4 regions of the Luteococcus sp. Sow4_B9 genome follow, and region 4 is predicted to be linked to each of the others. Evidence: riboswitches for the same ligand, from Rfam matches in the RefSeq annotation. Region 4 holds a riboswitch; each other region holds the start of a gene.
The links. A riboswitch is a leader RNA that binds a small molecule or an ion and turns the genes downstream of it on or off. The one in region 4 is predicted to bind cobalamin.
Positions count from the first base shown of each region.

Region 1: another riboswitch for cobalamin. It lies ahead of ACTQ49_RS05175 (ATP-binding protein); the one in region 4 lies ahead of mutA (methylmalonyl-CoA mutase small subunit).
Region 2: another riboswitch for cobalamin. It lies ahead of ACTQ49_RS01775 (CbiQ family ECF transporter T component); the one in region 4 lies ahead of mutA (methylmalonyl-CoA mutase small subunit).
Region 3: another riboswitch for cobalamin. It lies ahead of ACTQ49_RS13340 (ABC transporter substrate-binding protein); the one in region 4 lies ahead of mutA (methylmalonyl-CoA mutase small subunit).

Region 1 covers NZ_JBQKKT010000005.1:91,747-93,943, reverse strand. Annotated here, with positions in the region: partial or broken gene ACTQ49_RS05175 (ATP-binding protein) at 1-960, opposite strand, end outside; cobalamin riboswitch at 1,008-1,152, opposite strand; gene cbiE (precorrin-6y C5,15-methyltransferase (decarboxylating) subunit CbiE) at 1,235-2,197, shown strand, end outside.
Region 2 covers NZ_JBQKKT010000002.1:98,720-100,916, reverse strand. Annotated here, with positions in the region: gene ACTQ49_RS01775 (CbiQ family ECF transporter T component) at 1-767, opposite strand, end outside; cobalamin riboswitch at 885-1,011, opposite strand; gene ACTQ49_RS01770 (glycosyltransferase family 2 protein) at 1,090-2,085, shown strand; gene ACTQ49_RS01765 (polysaccharide deacetylase family protein) at 2,150-2,197, shown strand, end outside.
Region 3 covers NZ_JBQKKT010000028.1:26,316-28,512, reverse strand. Annotated here, with positions in the region: gene ACTQ49_RS13345 (MATE family efflux transporter) at 1-453, shown strand, start outside; cobalamin riboswitch at 596-776, shown strand; gene ACTQ49_RS13340 (ABC transporter substrate-binding protein) at 929-2,197, shown strand, end outside.
Region 4 covers NZ_JBQKKT010000004.1:206,714-208,910, forward strand. Annotated here, with positions in the region: gene ACTQ49_RS04725 (DUF6918 family protein) at 43-474, shown strand; cobalamin riboswitch at 623-888, shown strand; gene mutA (methylmalonyl-CoA mutase small subunit) at 1,038-2,197, shown strand, end outside.

The DNA.
Region 1 (2,197 bases), on a different contig from region 4:
ATTGCGACGGCGGCGGTGCGGCAGCGCCAGCAACGCGGCCTGACGGATGTCGGCCCGTGTCACACGCTCACGCCCCTGCCAGGCGGCGTGGGCAACGGCGGCGCGGGCGGTCACGATGTCAGCGCGCAGACCGTCAACCTCCAGTGCGGCACAGATCTCCGCGATCTTGAGCAGGGCGGCATCCCCCAGCCGAACCTGCGGCAACAGCTCCATCGCACGGGCAATCCGCTCCCCCAGGGCCTCGTCGGCGGCGCGATGCCGGGCACGGAAGGCGGCCGGGTCGGCGTCGAAGGCCATCCGCCGACGCACCACCTCGGCACGCAACTGCCAGTCCTTGGGGGCGGCCACCTCGACGGTCAGGCCAAAACGGTCGAGCAGCTGCGGGCGCAGCTCGCCCTCCTCGGGATTCATGGTGCCGATCAACACGAAGCGCGCCGCGTGCTCCACGGAGACGCCGTCGCGTTCCACCGTCGCACGTCCCATGGCGGCGGCATCCAGCAGCAGGTCCACCAGATGGTCGTGCAGCAGGTTCACCTCGTCGACATAGAGGATGCCGCGGTGGGCGCGGGCCAAGAGACCGGGCTCGAACTCCACACTGCCCTGCGACAAGGCACTTTCCAGGTGAATGGAGCCCAGCACGCGGTCTTCCGTGGCTCCGACGGGCAGCTCCACGAGCCGGACGGGACGGCTGGTGACGGCGCCGGTGAAGGGCGCGTCGGGCGAGGTGGCCTCGGGATCGGCCGGATCGGTGGAGAAACGGTCCCCCTCGTGGACGTCGATGGGCGGCAGCACGGCGGCCAGGGCCCGGACGGCCGTTGACTTGGCGGTGCCCTTCTGGCCGCGGACCAGAACGCCACCGATCTGCGGCGAGATGGTGCTCAGCACCAGGGCAAGACCCATCGGGTCGAGGTCATCGGGATCGCAGCCGACGATGGCCGTGAAGGGAAAATGCTGTGGCATGGAGGCTCCCGCTCGCGTGTGCCGGACAAGGACGGCGCGGACACATGTACCGCGCACGGCAAGAGGCCGGTCTTCGGACTGACGACCACAGGGATCGATCACCGCAGCGGGCCTGTGCCGGACTTCCACCGGCTTCCCAGATTCTCCCCTTCCCGACGAGCGGTTCGGGGCACCTCGTGCCTCGGGCCACTCTAGCGCGTGGCGAGTCTGGCCGTGGCCCACCCAGACGACACCGGGCCAGAAACTGTCACCGCCGGGCGATAGCGTTCCTGCCATGAACGCGGAGACTCACCCCATCACGGTGCTCGGTATCGGCGCCGACGGCTGGGACGCCTTGACACCGGCTCATCGCGAGCTGGTGCTGGGCGCCGATGTGGTGCTGGGCGGGTCGAGGCACCTGGCGATGCTGCCGGCGGCCGATGCCCGCGCCACGCAGCGACGCGAACCGTGGCCGACGCCGCTGCGGGAGAGTTTGCCGGGCCTGCTGGAATCGCTGCCCGCCGGGGCGGAGGTGGTGGTGCTGGCCAGTGGCGATCCGATGGTCAGCGGCATCGGGTCAACGCTGGTGGAGCTGCTGGGCAACCGCCGCGTGCGGATCATCCCCGCCGTCTCGTCGGTGGCGCTGGCCCGGGCCCGAATGGGCTGGGCTGCCGAAAGCTGCGCGGTGGTCAGCGTCGTCGGCCGGCCCGTTGAACTCGCGTTGCGGGAGCTCGCCCCCGGGCGACGGGTCCTGGTGCTCAGCTCCGACGAGACCACCCCCGAACGACTCGCGGCACTGCTCACCGCCTGCGGCCACGGCTCCTCCACCCTGACGGTGCTGGGCAACCTGGGAGCGGCCGACGAGTCGCGGCGCAGCGGCACCGCCGAGACCTGGGACGGTCCGTCGCCGCGGCTGAACATCGTCGCGCTGGAGGTGGCCGGGCCCACCGTGACTGGTTGGGCGGCCGGGCTGCCCGACGAGGCCTACGAGCACGACGGCCAGATCACCAAACGCGACATCCGGGTCAGCGCCCTGGCCCGACTGCAACCGATGCCGGGCGAACACCTGTGGGATGTGGGCGCCGGCTCGGGCTCCGTGGGCATCGAGTGGATGCGCAGCCACCCGACCTGTCGAACCACCGCCGTGGAGGGCAATCAGGAACGAGCCGCCCGGGCCATCCGCAATGCCCATGCCCTCGGCGTTCCCGGGCTCCAGATGGTCACGGGCCGGGCCCCCGACGCGCTGGCCGGACTGGAC
Region 2 (2,197 bases), on a different contig from region 4:
CCGGGCACGCCCAGCAGCAGGAAGGTGCCGTAGGTGATCAGGACCATCGACGCGAGCATGGCACCCGTGGTCGCCGGCCCCACCGGCTCCTGCTGGTGCGTGCGGCCGTAGCCACGCGATTCCATGCCGGCGGCCAGCAGCAGGGACCGGTCGATGGCGTCCTCCAGCACCGGAACCAGCACGGTCCCGGCAGCGCGCCAGCCGGTCGACCGACCACCCCGGAGGCGTCGGGCGCGACGCACCCGGCCGACGCTCTCGATGAGCTGGGGCGCGACGCTGAGCGCCACCACCAGCGCGACGCTGAGCTGGTAGAGCGCCGGCGGGACCGACCGCAGCGCCCGGCGCGGATTGGCCAGGGAATTCGCCGCGCCCACGCACAGCAACATGGCCACCAGGCGCAGCGAGTCGTACAGGGTGTACAACAGCGCGTCGAGGGTCACCGGACCGCCCAGCCGCACTCCGGCGGCCCAGGCCGGCAGCTCGATGCTGGGCAGGGTGAACAGCACCTGCCCGGAGCGATTGACGCCCATGAAGACCTGGAAGATCATCCGGATGCCCAGAACCACCAGGGCCAGCGTGAGATAGGCACTGGTCGAGCGGGCCCAGGGGGCGTCGGACCTGCGCTCCAGCACCACCAGCCAGACCAGCGCGGTGGCCAGGACAACCACGAGCGGATTGTGCAGCAGGCTCACGGCCACGGCACAGCCCAGGGCCCACCCCCACCAGGCCATCGGGTGCACTGCGCGCGCCACGGTGCGTCTGGCCACGGTCGGTACCTCGACGGCACGGCCTGCGGCCACGGAACGGGACATCGGGCAGGAACTCCCAGGCTCATGCATGCGAGCAGCAGGGGCGATCCCCAGCCCCCGCATGCCTCGACGGGTGGATGAAGCTTTGCTGAGATGGGCATTCCGGCTCGGACATGGTCCTCACGGCTGCGGGTCAGCTCCGGTCTCCCACCGGATTCCCCCATCGCAATGGATCCACGGTATCCCCTGTCCGCAGGCTGGACGAACCGCCCTCGAGGACGGCACGATCCGTCCAGCACACTCTCAGCCGGCTGCCACTGTCCACGGCTAGCGTTGCCGGATGGACAGTCCGACGCTGGTCACCATCGCCGTCCTCACCTTCCACCGCCCGGAACAGATCCGGCAGACGGTGGCCCTGTTGTGCCGTCAGGCCCGGGAGCAGGACGCCGCGTGGCAGGTGGAGGTTCTGGTGGTGGACAACGATCCTGCCGGCTCGGGACGCGCCGCCGTCGAAGCCCTCGACCTGCCCGGCGTCCGCGTCGTGGTGGAGTCCACGCCCGGCATCGCCGCGGCCCGCAATCGGGCACTCGATGAGGCTCGGGGCCGAGACGTCCTGCTCTTCCTGGACGACGACGGCCGCCCGGCACCCGGTTGGCTCAGCCTGATGCTCGAAACCTGGCGGCAGAGCCACCCGGCGGCCGTCGCCGGCTGGGTGGACACCCGCTATCTGGGTCGGGTTGACCCGTGGATCCATGCCGGGGGCTTCTTCACCCGGCGCCGTTGGAGGGACGGCCAGCCCCTGCAGGCCGCCGCCTGCGGCAACCTGCTCCTGGACCTGCACCAACTGGGCGATCTTCGCTTTGCCCGGAGTCTGGGCCTGAGCGGCGGGGAGGACACCCTGCTCACCCGGCAGTTGGTGGCCCGAGGGGGGCGCATCGTCTTCTGCCACGACGCCGTCGTGGAGGACCAGGTGGCAGTGGAACGGATGACGCGGGGTTGGGTGCTGCAGCGTGCGCTGAGCCATGGCAATACCGGCGGACTCCTGGACATCCACCTGTCCAGCTCCGCGCTGGCCCGCCCGCGACTCCTGGCCCAGGGGTTGGTCCGGCTGGCAGGGGGCGGCCTGCGGTCCGGCCTGGGCACCGTCACCGGCGACCGGACCCACAGCGCCCGGGGCGCGAGGGCCGCCATGCGCGGACTCGGTATGGTGCTGGCCGCGACCGGGCTTGCCTATCAGGAGTACCAGCGCCACGGCAGCTGGAGGCAGCGTTTCTCCCGGGTGCCCGAGGACCTGGCTCCCGGTCAGCCCCGCGGGGTCCGCATCAAGCCTTCGTAGACCACATCCGTCGTACACCCCATCCGTCGTAGACCACATCCGTCGTACAGATCAGGAGATGCCCGTGCAGCCTGCAGTCCGCACCCTTTTGCGTACCCCCGCCCATCGGGTC
Region 3 (2,197 bases), on a different contig from region 4:
ATCATGGGAGATCACCTGGGCCATCAGCGACGCGACGCCGCACTCGGTGACGCCCGGCTGCTGCTGCGGATCGGGATGGGTGGCGCGGTGCTCCTCGGCGCGGGGCTTGCCCTCGTCGCTCCCCTCTACGTGGACCTCTACTCCGTCGATCACACGGCCGCGACCCAGGCCACCGCCGTGCTGCGGATCCTGGCCGTGTACCTCGTGTTCAAGGTGGCCAACCAGGTGATCTCGGGCGGCATCCTCCCCGCCGGTGGAGACAGCCGCTTCCAACTGCTCAGCGAAAGCCTCGCCGCGTGGCTCGTCGGCGTGCCGCTTGCCCTGGCCGGCGCCTTCATCTGGCTCCTGTCACTGCCCTGGGTCTACGCCATGCTCAGTCTGGAGGAGGTCGTCCGCTTCCTGATCGTGCGCCATCGCTTCGGCTCCGGGAAGTGGATGCGGATCACCGCCTGACGTCAGGTACCTCCACGCCCCTGACCCATGCCGTGGAGTCATCACTTCATTGCCCTGACTGGAACCCCACTTCACGATGTGGGGGCGGCATCACCACATCTGTTCCCGTGGGCGAGCCGAGTTGGCCCGGCCCGGTGCTATGCTCCGCCACGTACACGTAGGTGCCCGTCAGGGCCCAACAGAGAAGCCGGTGTGAGTCCGGCGCGGTCTCGCCACTGTGACAGGGAGGCCGCACTCACGATGCCACTGGCCCTTCGGGGCTGGGAAGGCGAGTGCGGCCCATGAACTGGAGCCAGGAGAACTGCCTGCGTGTCCGTTCAGGAATCCACGCAGATGGAGGGAACGAAAATGGGCGCACACCCGTGCCCGCTACGAGCCGCTGTTGGCCGGTCACAGGTCAGCCAGTCGGCAGTGTTCTGCTGCCTGGATTCTCTTCCGGATGCTTTGGCATCCACGATCCTGGAGAGAAACCACCATGAAGAAGACCCTCGCCGCCCTCATGACGGCCGCCGTTGTCCTGACCGGATGCGGCGTCTCGGATGACTCGGCCTCGTCGGGAGCCCCGCACACGCTGCGCCTGGTGACCGTCTACCCGGCCAACACCACCGACCCGCACGTGGTGCAGACGGCCTTCGTCCTGAATTCTGGCACCGTCGAGACGCTGGTCAAGCTGGACATCAAGACCGGGGCCCTGTCCCCCGGTCTGGCCACGGCCTGGACCCAGAAGGGCCATACCTGGCAGCTCACCATCCGCAACGGGGTCACCTTCCACAACGGCAAGAAGCTGACCGCACAGGTGGTGCAGCAGAACATCGACCGGGCGATCAGCAAGAACCCGGGCGTGAAGAAGCTGCTGCCGATCGAATCCATGAAGGCCGACGGGCAGACCCTCACCATCACCACCGACAAGCCCTATGCGGGCCTGATGAGCGAATTCATCCACTTCAACACCGCCATCATCGACCCCGAGGCCGGCATCGAGAAGCCCGTCGGCACCGGGCCGTTCAAGTTCGACAGCTTCAACACCACCGGGGCGGCCGAACTGAGCCGGTTCGACGCGTACTGGGGTGGCAAGGCCAAGCTGGAGCGGGTCACCATGACCGCCAACCAGGACGCGAATGCCCGGCTGCTGGCGCTGCAGTCCGGGGAGGCCGACGTGATCTACCGACCCTCCACCGAAACCCTCGACGGGTTGAAGAAGGACGACCGGTACACCGTCGAGACCCGGACGGGAACCCGGGTCTACCACCTGCTGTTCAACTACAAGGGCCCCCAGGCCGCACTGTGGGCCAAGGAGCCCTTCCGTCGGGGAATCGACGCCTTGATGGACCGGCCGGCCATCGCCAAGACCGTGATGAGCGGCTACGCCGAGCCCACCGACAATCCCTTCCCCGGCAAGACCGCCATCTCCCCCGGGCAGGTGACCCGGCCATCCGGCAAGGAGGCGGCACTCAAGTACTTCCAGCAGGCCGGGCTGGAGGTCAGCAATGGCAAGGTGACCAGCAAGGGCAAGCCGCTCACGATGAACATCGTCACCTATGTGGCACGGCCCGAGCTGCCCCAGATCGCCCAGGTGATGGAGAACTCCGCCAGCCAGGTTGGGATCAGCTTCAAGATCGTCACCGCGGACAACATCGACGAGCACCTGACCAGCAAGGAATGGGATGTGGCCACCTACTCCGCCAACACGGTGACCCGGGGCGACGGTTCCTACTTCATCCACGGCTCGCTCACCCACGGCGGC
Region 4 (2,197 bases):
CCCGTGCCCGAATGAATCGACACAACACTGGAAGGCACATCCATGAGCTTCACCGAACAGCTGCTCGATCCGGCCAAGCGCCCGCAGGTGGTCGAGGCCATCTCCACCGTCATCGACCAGGAGGTCGAGTCCAAGGGTGGTCTGGGTGGCATGGCCATCAAGACGGCCTACGCCAGCGCCAAGAAGATGAAGGACGGCATCGTCCCCAAGGGCACCGACGCGATGCTCCCGGAGATCGCCTCCGCTCTGGCCCCCTACTGGGAGGCCAAGGGTGACCAGGACTTCGGCAGCTACCTGTCGAGCCGTTCGGGTGAGGTGGCCGACGCGCTGCTCGCCGTCGCCGATGCCAAGGCCGAGTCGCCCGACAACGCCGCCATCGCCAAGATCTACAAGCCGATCCGCGGCAAGGCCAAGGGCTACGTCGAGGAGGCCCTGCCCCGCCTGGCCACCGCGATCACCCCCTTCGTCAGCTGACGCAGTCGAAGAACAGACCCGACGGTGCCGGTGTCCCCATGGGGGCACCGGCACCGTCGTGCTTCCCGAGTCCAAGCCCACCACAGGCCTACGAGGTAAGACCATTTCGGGCAAAATGCGGCCCCGCCCCTCCGCGCGAACTCGAGCCCGCTAGTGTGGAGGTGCTGGTTCGGCCCATGCAGATGGGCCGTCGCAAGAGGGAATCCGGTGTGAATCCGGAACTGTCCCGCAGCGGTGAATGGGAACGACACCACCCGTCCGGCATGCGAGGGATCGCACGCCTCCAAGTGGCGCAGGCAACTGCACCACTGGACGACAAGCACTGGGTCTGGGCCTGGGAAGCGGTGGTCGAGGAAGACGCCTGACGGCGAAGCGCCCATGAGTCCGAAGACCTGCCAGTCGCGTCGCGCCAGCCAGGTGCGCCGCTGGAGACGACCCACCGCGAACAGTCCTGCAGGGTGTTCCCGGACAGGCCGTCACCGCCAGAATGAGCCGAGGAGCACTTCAGTCCGGTCGGAGGCCGAGAGGCCAGCCGACGACAACCTCATCGGAGCAGGAGTCCCATGACAACGACCGAGCAGGTCGCCCGCGAGGGAGCTGGAGAGTTCAAGCTCGCCAGCGACTTCGCGAAGCCGGGGATGGACACGTGGCGCGCTGCCGCCGCGAAGGTCCTCAACCGCGGGCGCCCAGAAGACAAGCTACTGACCGGCGACGAGGCCGTGGCCCGTCTCGTGACCACCACCGTCGACGGCATCGAGATCGCCCCCATCTACACGCTGGAGGATGCCCCGGAGGACCTCGGCGTCCCCGGCGTGGCCCCCTTCACCCGAGGCACCACCGTCCACAACGGTGAGGCAGACGCCTGGGACGTGCGTGCACTGCACGAGGATCCCGACGCCGCTTTCACCCGCAAGGCCGTGCTGACCGACCTCGAGCGCGGCGCGACGAGCCTGTGGTTCCGTCTGGACCCCGACGCCATCGCGGCCGACCAGCTCGGTGAGATGCTGGCCGACGCCATGCTGGAGCTCATCACGGTGGAGGTCTCCAGCCGCACCGACCAGGCCGCCGCCGCCGAGGCGCTGCTGGCCCTGGTGGAGGCGAACGACAAGCCGAAGAACCAGAAGAGCGTCGTGCTCGGCCTGGACCCGATCGGCTGCGCGGCCCTCAACGGCACCACCCCCCAGCTCGACGGGCTGGCCGAGTGGACCAAGCGGATCGACGGCATGCGCGCCTCGCGGGCCATCGTCGTGGATGCCACCATCTGGCACAATGCCGGCGCCGGCGACGTCCACGAGCTGGGCTTCGCCCTCGCCACGGGCGTCGAGTACGTCCGTGCACTGATGGCCCAGGGCCTGACCGCTGACCAGGCCTTCGACACGATCGACTTCCGCGTCACCGCGACCGTCGACCAGTTCGCCACCATCGCCAAGCTGCGCGCCCTGCGCACCGCCTGGTCCAAGGTGGGCGAGACCTTCGGCGTCTCCGAGGCCAAGCGTGGTGCCCGCCAGCACGCCGTCACCTCGTGGCGTGAGGTCACCCGTGACGACGCCTACGTCAACATGCTGCGCGCCACCATCAGCACCTTTGCTGCCGGCGTCGGTGGCGCCGAGGCGATCACCGTGCTCCCCTTCGACACCGCGTGGGGCCTGCCCGGCGACTTCAGCCGCCGCATCGCCCGCAACACGCAGATCGTGCTCGCCGAGGAGTCCAACATCGTCCGCGT